DNA from 4 places in the Brevibacillus sp. genome. Region 4 is predicted to be linked to each of the others. Evidence: riboswitches for the same ligand, from Rfam matches in the RefSeq annotation. Region 4 holds a riboswitch; each other region holds the start of a gene.

Region 1 (4,034 bases), on a different contig from region 4:
GGTATCCTGTTGGATTTCGTGAATCAGTGTCGCTATTTTCGCAGCCGATTCCTCGGATTGGTGAGCGAGATTTTTCACTTCTCCGGCCACGACGGCAAAGCCTCGTCCATGCTCGCCAGCCCGCGCAGCCTCAATCGACGCATTGAGAGCGAGCAGGTTGATTTGCGACGTCAACTGGCTGATCGTATCGAGAATCCCTTCGATTTCCTTGGAGCGGCTGTTCAAACGTTCGATGGCCTCAGTTGCTTTGGTTGTTCCTTCGCCGATGCTGCCCATTTGCCGCACCGCCTGCTCCACGACAGTCGTTCCTTGCTCAGCCTGTTCCGAAGCCTCGCGCGCCGCCTCGGAAACATGCGCAGATGTCTCGGCGATTTTCACGATCCCTGCTGCCATATCATTCATGGACAGCGCGACATCTTTGGAGCTGGTCGCCTGCGCTTCCGCTCCGCCTGCAATTTGATTGATCGATTGCCCGATGCGATTGACGTTTTCCGTCGCATGCTCAATGCCTGCCGATACTTCCTGAGTAAAGCGCAGCACCTGCTCGGAAGATTGCGATACCCCCTCAATCAGACCTTTCAAGTGCGCAACAGTCTGGTTGAAGTCACGGGAAAGCACCGCAAGCTCATCCTTGCCGTCTACCGTAACGGTCTGCGTGAGATTCCCTTGCGCCACCACATTGACCACTTGGTTCAGACGCTGAATCGGTTTCACCAGGCGAACAGACAGCCAGTATACGAAAATGATCCCGAGCGCCAACACAACCAGTGAAATCGCAAGCAGCTTGATCGACAGCTCATTTACCGGAGCGTGCAAATCTTTGACCGGAGCCGTGATGAATACGCCCCAGTTCAGTTTCGTCGATGCGTACGAGGAGAACTGCGCCGTTTGCTCCTGCTGGTATTGAATAATTCCATGCCCGCCTTGCTGCGTCGCTTCAAATGCCGTTTTCAGCTCAGGAATGTCGCTTTCCAGCACGGATTGCTTCAAAATAAACTCGCTATTCGGATGCCAGATATACGTTCCTTTTTTGCTGACGAGAAAAGCATAGCCGCTGTGCCCGAATTTCTCTTCGGAAACCGTTTTTTGAATCTCATTGATTGGGATAGTAGAGCCGACATAGCCGTATTGGCGGTTGTCTTTCATCAATGGCAAAATGACCGTCACAATGTTATTGCCTGTCCGTTGGGAAACAACCGGCTCGGATACGATGATTTTCCCTTCGCCTTTTCCTGCTTCCTGAAAATGCGGACGGTCGGAAGGATTGGTTTCCTCTCCTTTGAAGTTGATGACCTTTTTGCCGCTCAAGTCATAGGAAAAGAAAAACGTTTCAAACTCAGGGTTTTTCTTTTGCGCTTCCTGAATCAGCCTCAAGTCATGCTCGAAATTGTTGTCTGAGGACATCATCTCCCCGACTGTTTCCACGATTCCGATTTTTTCCTGGAAGAAGCTGTCGATACGGATGGATAGATTGCTGGCTGTCAGTTCCGCTTCTTTGTCCAGGCTCGATGATAGCAATTGCGAAGAGCTGTAGTAGCTGGCCCCGCATACCGTGCCCAAGCTGATGATCAAAAGCAGGCACATAACGACAATTAACTTTTTCTTTAGACTTGATTCCATCACACGGTGTACCTCCTATCCTTTTTTTCACAACAAAAAAGACTGCCACCCGGACAGCCTTTTTGCGTTCGGCATGGCAACCCGGCTATCGTAGCAGCAGAGAAATGCAATCTGCTTGCCTTAGACCCGTGGCTTTGCGTCCCTGCCTTTCAACAGGTTTGCCTTTGTCATTTTTTGTCGTATTTTGTTTATAAATTTACTATAGCACACGAAAGTAAAAATGTGGGTTAACTTTCAAATAATGCCTTGGATTTTTTTCCACACGAAATCTTTACCCGATTTGTTTGATAGCTAAACTACTTTTCTTGCATAAAATTACAAAAAAGCCCCTCCAAGTAAACCATTGTGCGCTTTTCACACCATGTCTACTTAAAGGGGATGCTATCAGATCATAGCTACTTCCCAGACTCCACAGCCAAGCTGCTTAACGTATCGGTAAGCAGCTCCAACTCTCTAAAGCTTGCCACAATTTGTTCAATCCGTTCTGTTTGTTCGTCTACACTCGCCAATACTTGCTCTACAGACGCACTCGATTGTTCCGTTACGCTATAAATCTGGGTGATTTCATCCACAATCCGCAGCGAGCCATTCTCCAACGCATGAATGAGCGTCTCAACCTCGCCCGCTTGAATCACAACGCTATTCGCGTTATTTGTAATTTGTTTTAGTATGGATTCTGTGTGCTGCGCAGCGTTTTGACTGTCTACAACAGCGGCTTGTCCGGTAATGATTTGCTTGGCAAGGTCGCTTGTCTTATTTTGGATATCCACCAATATGCCTGCTATTTCTTCCGTCGATTGCTGTGAATGGACAGCCAGCTTCCTCACTTCATCAGAAACCACGGCAAAACCCCGCCCGTGCTCTCCCGCACGCGCTGCTTCGATGGCAGCATTCAAGGCCAGCAGGTTGGTTTGGTTGGAGATCTCGCTAATCTTGGAAAGAACAGAACCGATTTGCTGATTTCGTTCATGAAGCTCGTTCATCAACGTCACGGTTTTATCGATGATCGTACTGATATGAGCCATTTGTTTCGTTAGCGTCGACACCTGTTCATTTCCTTCTTCCGTTACCTTCACAGTCGCTAATGTTAAATCTTTCATGCGCTGCGAACTGGCGGCTACTCGCTGAACTCCATGATTTGAATCTTGTACGGAGTTGGAGATATCGCCGACACTTGCTGCCTGCAGTTGCACGCCTTTAGCCACCTCGGAAAAAGACGTCAATACTTCCCGAGAGACGCGTTCCGTAAAAAGGACATTATCTTTTAGCGACAAGCTGAATTGTTTAAGCGTCTCCACCGAATGTAACACCTTACCAAAAATTTGCTCGATTTGCTGTTTAGCAAACAGCGTTTCCTTATGCCGGCTTTCCGCTTGCAAATACACGTTCTCGTTAAGCTTTGCGACATAGATCGTGATGATGGCAACCACGACGAGCGGAACATTATTTGCATCTGCATAAACATTCAGATATTGACCTAGATTCGCAGTAATGATGGCTACAACTGACATCGCAATAACAGGGCGATAGTTGGGATAAAGAGATACAAGAGCGAGGTACTCGAACAAATTTAGCATACTCCTCTCGGCTGTCCGGGGAAAAGTAAGCAAATGCATAACACAAATAAGAGAAAGGACGCCAACCAAGACATACGGAATGAGCAAAATGGTTTTCGCTGCGCGGTTCATCCACATCAGCAGCAAACAAATCCCGGCAAACACGAACCACTGAATGACAAAAGCAAGGCTTAAACCTCGTGTTATATCGATCGCTACTTGCAGTACTACCATAAGCCATCCAATGCAAATGACAATTTTATTGCGCTGCTTGGTAATCAATGTTTTTTGATCCACATGGCACCTTCCTCTTCATCTTAGAAGTATGGAAAAGATGGATGAATGAGTAGCTGTGAGCCTCCTTTCCGCTATGCAACCGATAATCTGAGGCAATTTTCCCAACTTTCGAGAAAAAAATAGAAAAACACCGTCTGTTTTTGGTAGAATTTTGGTTTCCAGCAAAACCTCCAAAACAGATAGGTGTTCTCTTCTATGATAACGAAAGAAAGCTCCCATGATCAACTACAACCGGGTTTGCAGGCTTGTTTAGCTCTGCCTAAGCGCGAAAAAAAGCTGACACTTTGTTGCCCGTGTCAGCTTTTTGCCTTTGTGTTGCTTAGCTCAGTCCCTCTACATGGCCGTGCTCATCCACGTACAGCGACTCGGCTGCCGGCTTTTTCGGAAGTCCAGGCATCGTCACCAGGCTTCCGGTGAGCGCCACGATAAAGCCTGCCCCCGCCGAAATCCGCACCTCGCTCACCTGAATGGTGAAGTCTACAGGTGCTCCCAGCTGGTCAGCCCGATCTGTAAACGAGTATGGTGTCTTCGCCATGCAGACAGGCAGATGGGCCAGCCCCA
Region 2 (4,034 bases), on a different contig from region 4:
GTCAGGTTCAAACGGGCAAACTCGTACTGGCGCGGAGTATTTTCCATCTCGCACTCGCTGATGACCCAATCGTACAGTGGACGATGGTCTTCAAATTCAAGTGAACAGAGCGAGTGGGTAACGCCTTCAATCGCATCTTCCAGCGGATGGGCGTAGTCGTACATCGGGTAGATGCACCATTTGTCGCCTGTGTTGTGATGGGTCGCATGAGAAATACGATAAATCACCGGATCGCGCATGTTGATGTTCGGAGAGCTCATATCGATTTTCGCACGCAACACTTTTTCCCCGTCCTTGAACTCGCCATTGCGCATGCGAGCAAACAGGTCGAGGTTTTCCTCCACAGAGCGGTTGCGGAACGGGCTGTCTACCCCTGGTTCTGTCAAAGTTCCGCGCAGCTTGCGCATTTCTTCGGCAGGCAAATCATCCACGTAGGCTTTGCCCTTTTGGATCAGCAACACCGCACGCTTGTACATTTCTTCAAAGTAATCCGATGCAAAAAACAGCCCGTCCCATTCAAAGCCGAGCCACTGTACATCTGTTTTGATTGCTTCCACGTACTCTGTGTCTTCTTTCACCGGATTGGTATCGTCAAAACGGAGGTGGGCCTTTCCTTTGAACTCGCTTGCCAGCTCAAAGTTGAGGCAGATGGCTTTTGCATGTCCAATATGAAGATACCCGTTCGGTTCCGGCGGAAAGCGGGTAATGACTTCCTTGACCTTGCCTTCTTGCAAGTCGTCAATCACGATATTGCGGATAAAATTGGATGACGCTACCTTGTTTTCCAATGAAATCAACCTTTCACTTCACCTTTACATTCCATAATACTGATTCTCTTCCCAGAGTTCAACAAAATCGGGCCGTTGTCCGGCCCGCTGTCTCTACCATTCCTGCTCTTTTTGCCATTGGGATTGCGGCTGGCAGTACAACGAAATGATAGAGTCGAGGGAACGACGCTGCTCGGTTATGCCGCGAATAATTTTCAAATGCTTGGGTCGAACCAGGTGGAGCAGCGGCTGTTCAACATGATTGAACCGGGCGAAAGCTTCAGCTGCAACCTCATCCCACTGCCGATAATAGCGCAGCAAGTCATCAGGCATCACCCGCGATCGATTCGTGCCCGGCTCCGGCAAGCAATCAAACGGTTCATCCAGATTCAGCGTACCGTAATCATCGGTCAGCTCTTCCCCCGGCAAAATGTCTCTGGCAGCCAGCTCCAAGTCGTACATCGTCGCCACGCAGGTCGCATGGAAGCTGTGGTTCACAAATCGGGCCTTATCCCAGCACAAGATGTATTTTCCAAACTGATTTTTGAAGGAATACTTCTGCACATCCTGCTTTCTCAATGGGTCCAGTTTTTCCACATATGCCGGGTCCAATACCTGATCCAGGTCATCCTGTGCCCAGACAATCGTGCCTTTCGGGATCAATTTTGTCGCAAAAACACCGTACCCGATTTCATCGTTGATATAGCGAAGCTCCGTATCGGGATGCATCATGGCCTTGATTCACTCCTTGGCAAATGTGCGTTTTTACCATCATAAGCAGTTCGGCCAATAGTGGTGTGTGAATGTCGGGAAAAACGCACAACTCCCTGTTCCTCCCTTTTTTTCTAGATTAAAAAAATTTTTCTTATTTACCCCAATCGACAAATAGTCTATATTATTGACAAACGGATGATTAGGAAAATTTTCCTGTAACAATTGAATCAGTTTTCTATTATCAACTGGATGCGTTACCCATTGATATCGAAACGGCAAACCCGGGGAAATCCGGCGACGCAAAGCTAGAGGGGCTACCTCCGCACAAGCGGGCATGCCAGCCAGCTACCGAAGTATTGGTGTAGGACAAGACCAATGATCCTATATCATTGGTCTTTTTTTGCGCAACAATTGTCTATTTTTGTCCATTTATGTATTTATGTGTAAAAATATTCATTTTCAGTTAAGGAGGTGAGGCTGCGAAAAGCTGTCGGATTGTTGGAATCGTTCATCAAACATACAAGGAGGCTTCATACGATGTCATTCTGGAAGAAACTTTCTACTGTCGCATTGACTACTGCAATCGGCCTGGCAACCCTGTCTCCGGTTCAAGCAGCTAATCGGCCAACATCAATGTCGCCAAACGCAATGGTAACAACACCACACTATCTGGCTACAGCAGCAGCCCTGAAAACATTGGAAGACGGCGGCAACGCTGTAGATGCCGCCATCACCGCCGCTTCTACTCTCGCCGTCGTCTACCCGCATTACACAACGATCGGCGGAGATAACTTCTGGCTCATCTACAACGCCAAGACCAAGGAACTGAAAGCGCTGAACGGCAGCGGACGAGCTGGCGAAAAAGCAACGATCGACTACTACAAAGGCAAAGGCTACGAAAAAATCCCTTCCCGCGGCTACGAGTCTGCCAATACGGTGCCAGGCGTTGTTTCCGGCTGGTGGGAAGCGTACAACTACGCGCACAAAAGCATGGGCAACAACAAGCTTCCGTGGCACAGGCTGCTCGAACCGGCGATCGGATACGCTGAAAATGGATATCCCGTCTCACCGAACCAGGTTTATTGGACAAAATACGCCATCGATCCGAACGATAACGATTTGAAAAACCTCCAGCGCTTTGAAGGGTTCCGCAAAACCTTCCTGAAGCCGAACGGAGAGCCGTATGCGCCTGGCGAAATCCTCAAGCAAAAGGACCTGGCCAAAACTTTGCAAATCATTGCGAAAAAAGGAGCAGACGGATTTTACAAAGGCGAAGTCGCCAAAAAAATCGTAGCGGATATGCAGAAAAACGGCGGGCTGCTCACCTTGAAAGACTTTGAAAAACACACCTCCACATGGGCAGAACCGATTACAGTCGACTACCGCGGCTACAAGGCTTACAACGTACCGCCCAACTCCCAGGGCATGGCTTCGCTCTCGATCTTGAACGTGTTGAACAACTTCGACCTCAAGAGCATGGGCGAAGGGACGCCGGACTACTACCACACGATTGTAGAAGCCACCAAGCAAGCTTTTGCCGACCGTGACAAATGGCTGACAGACCCTGCTTTCGTCGACATTCCGGTGGACGAGCTGTTGTCCAAGCAACACGGCAAAGATTTGGCAGCACGCATCGATATGAAGCAAGCGGCAAAAGCAGTAGAGCCGCTCGATCCAAAAGGGGACACTACTTGGTTTGGCGTCGTGGACAAGGACGGCAACGCCGTTTCGATCATCCAGAGCCACTATTTTGACTGGGGTTCCGGTATCGTAGCGAAAGACACTGGCGTCCTGTTGCAAAACCGTGGAAGCTACTTCTCTCTCGATCCGAAACACATTAACCACCTGGAGCCTGGAAAGCGCACCTTCCATACGATTAACCCTGCCATGCTCTTCAAAGGGGACAAGCCTTACCTGCTTTACGGAACACAAGGCGGCGAAGGACAGCCACAAACGCAAGCGGCTCTCGTAACGCGTATTGTCGACTTCGGTTTCAGCGTACAGGATGCGATCGAAGCTCCAAGATGGCTGCACGGACGCAACTGGGGCTCCGCCTCCAACAATTTGAAAGTCGAAAGCCGGATTCCACAGGAAGTGTTGGACGAACTCGTGAAGCGCGGACATCCGGTTGAAAAGCTGGAAGCAGCCTATACAGATGCGATGGGACAATCCGGCGCCATTTTGATCGATCCGCAAACGAACGTGAAGTTCGGCGGCGCAGACCCTCGCGGGGAAGGCGCGGCAATGGGATATTAACTGATGGTCAGGCTGCTGAATCTTCTCAGCAGTCTGGCTGTGTCTACTCTGTGCGGGCAGCGTTCCTTGCCTCGCGCAGTTGAATCAACCACCAATTAGGAGTGGAGAGCCTATGTCTTTTTTCAACAAACTCAGAAATAAAATGATCCTGTGGTTTCTTGCCGTAGCGGTCATCCCGCTTGCTGCCGTTTCCTTTTTTATTACAAACAGCTTTTCAACCATTTTGATCGATAAGCAAAAATCGTCTTATGTAGACCTGACTTCAAGTACAGCTATGGCTATGGACCAGTATCTCGA
Region 3 (4,034 bases), on a different contig from region 4:
CTCCAAGAACTTGCGGACGTTGCGAAGCTTGGTTTGAAAATCGTGTTCCTCGATGTTGGACGAAAAACGCACTTCTTTCAGCTCGATGATCTTCTGGTTTTTCCGCGCTTCTTTCTCCTTTTTCGCCTGCTCGTACTTGAACTTTCCATAGTCCATGATACGGCAAACAGGCGGTTTGGCTGTAGGAGCAACGTTTACCAGATCCAGTTCGGCTTCCTGGGCAATGCGCAACGCTTCCCTAAAAGGTACGACTCCCAATTGGCTCCCGTCAGCACCGATCAAACGGACTTCACGGGCACGGATCGCTTCGTTGATTAACATTTGATCCTTGCTAATACTTGCCACCTCCGTCAATTTCGAGAAGGAACAAAAATGTGCGAACGCATCTGCGCCCGCACATATCTCACCTAAGCAATTTCATCAGATCCAAGGATCTTTGCATAAGAGTTACCTGTCAACAGTCGTGGAAGACGTCGACGCAGGTGAGAAGCTGGGCGCCTCTGCTTGTTCTCGAAGTATGAAGTGTTTATACACTCAATTCATGATACAGGTTAGAGTTGTCTTTGTCAAGGCTTATCACACACTATCCTCCAATGTGCGACATTTCCACCTTGGGACGTTTTACGAGGCCAGGCGTCTCATCCAGCCGCTCTTCTGAATATCGTTCATCGCGCTTGCTCCAGATCGTCTGAATCTGCGCTCTGATCTCATCGTCGCTCGCTCCGTTTCGCAGCGGCTCGCGCAAGTCTTCTCCCGCAGAAGCGAACAAGCAGTTGTACATTTTGCCCTCTGCGGACAGCCTGGCGCGGGTACAGGTGGAGCAAAAAGCTTGCGTCACAGAAGAAATCAGCCCGATCTCCTGATCCCCGTCCTCGTAGCGATAGCGCGAAGCGACCTCCCCGAAGTAATTTGCCTCGATCGGAACAAGCGGCATCTCCTGGTGAATCATGCCGACGATTTCGCTGGACGGCACGACCTGATCCAGCTTCCAGCCATTGGAGTTTCCGACATCCATAAATTCAATGAAGCGCAAAGTATGCCCCTGCTCGCGGAAGTATTTGGCCATCGGCAAAATATCTTGGTCATTCACTCCCCGCTGCACGACCATGTTGATTTTCACGCCAAGACCTGCTTCAGCCGCCGCCCGTATGCCGTCCAGCACGGCTTCTACCGGATAGCCCCTGCCGTTCAATGTGCCGAACCGCTCGTTGTCCAGACTGTCGAGACTGACTGTCACGCGGTCAAGTCCTGCTTCCTTCAGAGCCTGCGCGTGGCGGACGAGCAACGAACCGTTGGTGGTCATAGCGATGTCGTGAATACCTGCTACTTTTTTTATCATTTCAATTAACACAGGCAAGCCTCTGCGCATGAGCGGCTCTCCACCTGTAATTCTGATTTTCTGGACGCCAAGCGAGGCGAAAATGTCGGTCAGGCGAACAATCTCTTCAAATGAAAGCAGCTTGTGCTGCGGCAAAAACTCAAAGTCCGGTCCAAAAATTTCCGCAGGCATGCAGTATCTGCAACGAAAATTGCATTTGTCTGTCACGGAAATACGCAAATCGCGGAGAGGGCGATTTCGTGTATCAACGAGTGGCGACTGCTCTGGCATTGGCTGTCACTCTCCTTTTTCCTAGCGTATCATATCCACGATCGGGCGTAATAGCTTTCCTGCACTTTCGCCTGGTTGTTCCTATGCAAAACCATAATATTTTGCTTGAAAGTGTAAATAGCTCATTTTTGCTATTCCCTTTTTCAATTAATATAAGCTAATATGACTATATATTGTGAAATTGTATAACTGAAAGTGGAAGCGATGATCAGCGATTTGTATGTGGGCACTTGAATGGCTGGGAGTGAGTAGTGCAACCGACCCTATTATTGCTGTAGGGTCGGTTTATTTTATCCCAGAACATTTGTCGTGTCCACTATCGCCAATTCACTCACCAAAGCACCATTGACGTATGCTCTCTTCCCCCGTTTTGAAGCGAACGACTAAAAAAGAGAAAAGCAAAGAATCCGGAGGTCTGCATGCCATTTTTTACGAAGAAAACAAAGCCATGGACAGAGTACGTAAAATCCTCTCACACGACTGACATCGATCAAGTAGGAGAACGAGTAAAGGAGCGCTTGTCCTTTTTAGGGGTGGATCAAGACACGCTCGCCCATGTCAAAAATGCTGCCGAAACGCTTTCGCCCTTTAAAGCGAAGATTGTCGACCAATTTTACGGCGCAATCACGGCTGTTGATCAATTGCAAAAACTGATTCTCGACCACTCAACACTAGGAAAATTGAAACACACATTGGAGTTGTATCTTGAACAGTTTCTGCAGGCGAATGTGGATTACGAATACGTGAAGACGAGAATTGTGATTGGACAAGTTCACAGCCGCATTCATCTGACAGCCGATCATTTTATCTCCGCTCATCATATGTTGATTCAGATCATGACATCGATCTTGATGGAAAAATGGAGCCATCAGCCGCATCAAATGATGCAAATGGTCACATCCGTCCAAAAACTGGCAGCGTTCGATCAGCAACTGATCGTGGAAGTATATATGGAAGAGACGTTCAAATCATTTTTGTTCGGCATCTCCGACATGTTGAATCATATGACACAGCTCGATACGACCAAACAGCTCATCTCGGGCATGGACGAACAAATTGAGGAAAGCCACAGCGTGACAGCAGCTACGGAAGAAATGAGCGCTTCCATTCAGGAAGTGGCCAACCACGCTATCAAGGTGGCGGAAGGAACGGACGATGCCGTCCACTCCGCAGAACAGAGCAGGCAGATCATCAATGCCGCGCTGGGAGACATCCGCCAAGTCGGGCGCGTCTTCGAAGAGGTCATGGGCCGCGTCAACAAGCTCGATCAGGAGATTCACCAGACCCAGGATGTCGTGCATATTATTCGGGAAATCGCCGAGCAAACGAATCTGCTCGCCCTCAACGCCAGTATCGAGGCTGCGCGGGCAGGCGACCAGGGGCGCGGCTTCGCGGTTGTCGCCTCGGAAGTTCGCAAATTGGCCGAGCATACAAAAGAACAAATCAGCCAAATTACAACCAATATGGCATCGTTGCAGCATGTCTCCAATCAGGTGACCCAGCAAATGGACGATACAGGCAAACTGGTTGAGCGCTGTGTGAGTGAGGCCCAATACGCTGACGTCGCCTTGAACAAAATTGTGACCGCGATGCAGGAAATCAGCCAATCGACCTCGCAAATTGCCGCCATGACCGAGGAGCAGGCTTCTTCCGTAACGGACATTGCCCGCCGCAACTCCACGATCTTTGACTTGAGCGCGCATTCGCAGGAAATCGCCAAGGATACGGCCCAGCTGATTTTGGAATTGAGCCGAAAAATGGACGATTACCGCAAAACATTCTTTACGATCAACGTCAAGCTCAGCTCGAAAGACATCGTCCGCGTGGCAAAAACCGACCATCTTCTGTGGAAATGGAAAATTTACAACATGTTTTTGGGCTTGGAGCACTTGAACGCAAGCGAAATGGGCTCCCACCACACATGCCGTCTCGGGAACTGGTACTATGGCGAGTTGTCTGCCCAAGTGCGAAACAATCCGATCTTCAAAAAGCTTGAGGAGCCGCACCGGATGGTTCATGCTTACGCCAAGCAAGCCGTCGAGCAGTACCAGGCTCAAGATCTGGCGGGAGCGCAGCAAACGTATCTCTTGCTCCAGGAGGCATCGAGCGAGGTCGTCTCCCTGTTGTCCCGCCTGGAATCCGCTCTGTAATTTCCTTTCACGAATCACGAAAAAAGCAAAAAGGGCAGTTCTCTTCATCGCGGAAGAGACTGCCCTTTTTCATGACCGTTTTGTTGTTTTTACTTCATTTCGTTGATTTCAGCGCGGATTTTTTCCACGAAGGCATCCACAGTCATGGCACCTTCGTCGCCTACGCCGCGTCTGCGAACAGACAGTGTGCCGTCAGCCATCTCTTTTTCACCGATGACCAGCATGTACGGGATTTTTTGCACTTGCGCTTCGCGGATTTTGTAGCCGATTTTTTC
Region 4 (4,034 bases):
TGCGCTTGCCGCTTTCATTGGTCGCTTCTTTCGTCGATTCTACGTAATCGTGCATCTCTGTAACAGAACGGGTCATGTCTTCTACCTGGAGATTGGTCGTGCCCATCTCGCGGCGCAGCTCGTTTGTGTTGTCGGTTTGCACAGAGAAGGAGCGCATGATTTCCTGAAGGGAAGCGACGGTTTCAACTGCCCGGACATTCACGCCATCCGTCACCTTGTTCAGATTCTCCTGGTATTCCTGCACAGAGCTGAGCGATTCGTTGATCTGATCCAAAATGCGTTGCAGCGATTCTTTGGAAGCGATCGCCTGCTGCTTCTGTTCTTCGCTCTCCTGTTGCAGTCTGTTGTTGAATATCGCGTGCATCATGCTTGTTGCCGATACGAAGCAGAAGGTAAGCAGGTAGTACATCAAATGAACCGGATTGGAGGTATAAAAAATCGCCTCGCCATTTGTCAGGAAGTAGTACGTGACGATCCCGAGCGCTGCCACGATCGTCAAAATGTTGATCAGCCTGTCCTGATAAATCCCCATGACGGCTACGAAGAACATGATGGTCATAATATTGACCAGCCAAGGATCAAGCCCGGTAATTATGAACATGAAGATGCCGATTACCGCGAAGTTGAAAAACTTCATGAATGGAGCCATTTTGTCGCGCCACGCCGGACGATTGGACAAATACGCGAACGGCGCCAGCACTCCGTACAAAATACCGAGCACAGTCAAGACGAAGGAAATCGGCACTCCCATGATGAGATTCACGATTTGCACCACGGTAATGATGCTTGCAAAAACAATGACGACCCAATTATTTCTTCTTTGTAAAAGTTCCATGTCAGCTAACCTCAACTTTTATTTGTTTGCAAAGCGTTTGATACCAGGAAAATGCGGGATGGTCCTTGCTTGTATAGGCTTCCTGCAGGTGAAAAATGGTCGGGATGGCGTTCGCCCCTTTGTAATAGACCATATCCTTCACTTGTGTCGCTTTGACGTTGTATTTTGTATTAATCAACTGAAAAAAAGCCGGGTCTGCTAAACCGACTGCATGCGTATAACCGTGTTTTTCAGCATAATCGATCATGAGGGCAACGCCCCAACGTCCCAGTTTTCCGCGGTATTTCGGCAAGACGGCGAAACTGTCTACTTCCACCACTTTCATATCGGCGCTCAACACGTCCTGAAACAAATCGCGGAGAAAAGCAGAAGATTTTTCATGTGGCGTAAATTCAAAAGTACCGCCTGCTTCGTCATCTTCTGACAATAGCAAATAAGCATCGGAACCATTTTTGACGTATTCCATTTCAAAGCCCATGGAGGTCCAAACGCTCTCCTTGATTTGGTGAAAACTCGCCAAAGACTCTACTGAATCAACCAGTTTGTACATAATACTCCACTCCATTTTTATCTCTCTTTTGATTTTTCATGTACAAGTTTACTGTTGATAGATGGACTGGCGCCTCCTTTCTATGAGATTGCACACAAAACGGCCATGACCGTTTTGTTGACCGCAAGCGGCCACATCCAATTTCCTGAAAAACGTCGAGACGTTTTTCACACAAAAAAGGCCATTCCACACACGGGAACAGCCTTCAGTCACCATCATCGCACAATTACGCACATGATGTATGGCAACCCGGCTGTCATGGTCGAAGACTTTAGACCCGTGGTTTTGCGTCGCCACCTTTCGATGACTTTGCCTTTGTCATTCAGTTTGCGAAAAATGTATAGTCATGTCGAATCATGCAAAATATAATCCAAAAGAAACAGTCTTGTCAAGTTTTGGTAGGGTAAAAATAACCAATTCTTTATAAAAATAGTCAGAATTAAGGTAACGGTAAGAGTAGCGTAACAAAATTTTACCATCCATCCGATAAAGATAGAGAGAAGAGGAGGGATGAGAGGATGGCAGAGACGAAAACAATCGAATTTCACTTTTCAGGGGGAGAAGTGATCCGCATTGAGACGACAGAACCGGAAGAGATCATCCAGATGGTCGCCAACCAGAAAGATGGATGGCTCCAGTACGACGACATCGTCATCAATGTGCGAAACGTTTCTTATATTAAAGTGAAAGAAATCGCTTAACAGCATGTGTGAAAAAAGCTCTCGAATGCCGAGGGCTTTTTTTGTTGCATGTTTGGCGGGAGAGGCATTATAGTGAGTATAAGACTAACGACTAAAGAGGACGATATGGACGACATTTACAAAGAGTTGCAAAAGCTCGGTTTTTCCCAATACGAGTGCAAGGCTTACATTGGCTTGTTGAAGCATTCTCCGATTACCGGATACGAAATCAGCAAGCGCTCCGGCGTACCGCGCTCGATGATTTACGAGGTCATAGGCAAGCTGCTGGAAAAAGGGGCGGTCTATACGGTGCCTTCAGAGCCTGTGACTTACGCGCCGCTTGCGGCCAGAGAGTTGATTCGCAGATTGCGTGGACAGTTCGAGCAGTCCTTCGACTATTTGGAAAAAAGCTTGTCCGCTTTGGAGTCTGAGCAAGAAGTCGATGTGATTCGCCGGATCAGCGGCGACGAACTGGTGCTGACGGAGATGCGGCAAATGATCAAGCAGGCGACAGGAGAAGTATGGCTGTCGATCTGGGAGCCGCAGGTGCCGGCTATCCAGGAAAGTGTAGATGCGTGCACAGAGGCAGGCATTTCTGTTTTTACCGTGCTGTTTGGGCAAGCACAGACGCGGGTGGGAACGACGTATCACCATGACTACATGGCGCCAGATGTCGCAGAAGAGCGCATGGGCGGGCATCTCACGATCGTGGCGCGAGATTTGGAGGAAGTCCTGATCGCCAATTTTGCGCCAAATACGGCTGCCTGGGCCGTCAAAACGAAGGACCCGGCTCTCGTTTTGGTGGCTGTCGAGTACATTCGCCACGACATTATGTTTGCAGAAGTGACAAAGGTGCTGGGACCGGAAAAAGTCGAGACGCTTTGGCGAAACAAACCGGATCTTTACCAGGTGGTTACGGGAAAAAGCTTTCTTAACCAGCAGTGAAAAAGAGAGAGAGGGAGAACAGTGGGGCGAGAGCAACTGCACGTAGAAACGTTGTCGAACGCAAGAGATCAGGGAAGCTTCATGCAGGGGGTCAAAGATTGCATTCCGACCTTGCTCGGTTATTTGAGCATCGGATTTGCGGCAGGTGTCCTGGAAAAGACGGCTGGGCTGAGCATCATGGAAATTGCTTTGATGAGCATTTTGCTGTACGCAGGCTCTGCACAGTTCATCGCGGCAGGCATGATCGCGGCGGGCAGCTCGGCTACAGGAATTATCATTACGATTTTGTTTGTGAATTTGCGCCATATTTTGCTGAGTGCGGCTCTCTCTCCTTATTTTCGCCATTTGTCAGCGTTCAAGAACATGCTGGTAGGCTCGCTGTTGACGGACGAAACATTCGGGGTTGCCATTAACGAAGCGGCGAAGAAAAAACAGATCGACGAAAAATGGATGCACGGTTTGAATGTGACGGCTTATTTGAACTGGATCGTCGCCAACCTGGCAGGCGCCTATTTTGGGCAATGGATTGCCAATCCGGAAGGGCTGGGGCTTGATTTCGCCTTGCCAGCCATGTTCATCGGGCTTTTGGTTCTGGCGATGATGAGCCGCTTGCAGATCAGGCGGGACGTTCTCGTGGCTGTGTGCGCCGTCGTGATCGCAGTCGGGGTATCAGTCGTGTACCCGGGCAACCTTGGCGTCATCGTTGCCACGTTTTGCGCATCGACAATCGGGATGGTGATCGAACGATGGAAGTGAGATGGGACGTCTTTCTTATCATTGCTGGCTGCGCCTTGGTCACGTTTTTGCCGCGGGTACTGCCGTTGATGGTGCTGTCTCGCATGCAGCTTCCCGAATGGGGTGTCCGCTGGCTGCATTATGTGCCGATTTCCGTCATGGCCGCGCTGGTCGGACAGGAGCTGTTTTTGCACGAAGGCAAGCTGGCTCCGCTGTTGACCAATGTCGAGCTGATGGCAGCAATCCCGACTTTTCTCGTGGCGATCTGGACGCGCAGCTTGCTGGGAAC

What was found. A riboswitch is a leader RNA that binds a small molecule or an ion and turns the genes downstream of it on or off. The one in region 4 is predicted to bind cyclic di-GMP.
Region 1: it holds a riboswitch for cyclic di-GMP, as region 4 does, so the genes downstream of both, DEP07_RS12680 (methyl-accepting chemotaxis protein) here and DEP07_RS08060 (GNAT family N-acetyltransferase) in region 4, are expected to answer to the same signal.
Region 2: it holds a riboswitch for cyclic di-GMP, as region 4 does, so the genes downstream of both, ggt (gamma-glutamyltransferase) here and DEP07_RS08060 (GNAT family N-acetyltransferase) in region 4, are expected to answer to the same signal.
Region 3: it holds a riboswitch for cyclic di-GMP, as region 4 does, so the genes downstream of both, DEP07_RS26265 (methyl-accepting chemotaxis protein) here and DEP07_RS08060 (GNAT family N-acetyltransferase) in region 4, are expected to answer to the same signal.

The regions. Positions count from the first base shown of each region.
Region 1 covers NZ_DOTK01000043.1:45,561-49,594, reverse strand. The annotation lists gene DEP07_RS12680 (methyl-accepting chemotaxis protein) at 1-1,620, opposite strand, end outside; cyclic di-GMP riboswitch class I at 1,693-1,793, opposite strand; gene DEP07_RS12675 (methyl-accepting chemotaxis protein) at 2,016-3,473, opposite strand; gene DEP07_RS12670 (formate--tetrahydrofolate ligase) at 3,793-4,034, opposite strand, start outside.
Region 2 covers NZ_DOTK01000049.1:260,639-264,672, forward strand. The annotation lists gene DEP07_RS16450 (glutamine--tRNA ligase/YqeY domain fusion protein) at 1-797, opposite strand, end outside; gene DEP07_RS16455 (SET domain-containing protein) at 882-1,499, opposite strand; cyclic di-GMP riboswitch class I at 1,746-1,834, shown strand; gene ggt (gamma-glutamyltransferase) at 2,019-3,737, shown strand; gene DEP07_RS16465 (methyl-accepting chemotaxis protein) at 3,850-4,034, shown strand, end outside.
Region 3 covers NZ_DOTK01000089.1:113,988-118,021, reverse strand. The annotation lists gene infC (translation initiation factor IF-3) at 1-321, opposite strand, end outside; gene moaA (GTP 3',8-cyclase MoaA) at 584-1,609, opposite strand; cyclic di-GMP riboswitch class II at 1,798-1,880, shown strand; gene DEP07_RS26265 (methyl-accepting chemotaxis protein) at 2,029-3,759, shown strand; gene thrS (threonine--tRNA ligase) at 3,849-4,034, opposite strand, start outside.
Region 4 covers NZ_DOTK01000033.1:37,821-41,854, reverse strand. The annotation lists gene DEP07_RS08065 (methyl-accepting chemotaxis protein) at 1-835, opposite strand, end outside; gene DEP07_RS08060 (GNAT family N-acetyltransferase) at 837-1,385, opposite strand; cyclic di-GMP riboswitch class I at 1,626-1,709, opposite strand; gene DEP07_RS08055 (hypothetical protein) at 1,904-2,086, shown strand; gene DEP07_RS08050 (TrmB family transcriptional regulator) at 2,192-3,010, shown strand; gene DEP07_RS08045 (AzlC family ABC transporter permease) at 3,092-3,766, shown strand; gene DEP07_RS08040 (AzlD domain-containing protein) at 3,757-4,034, shown strand, end outside.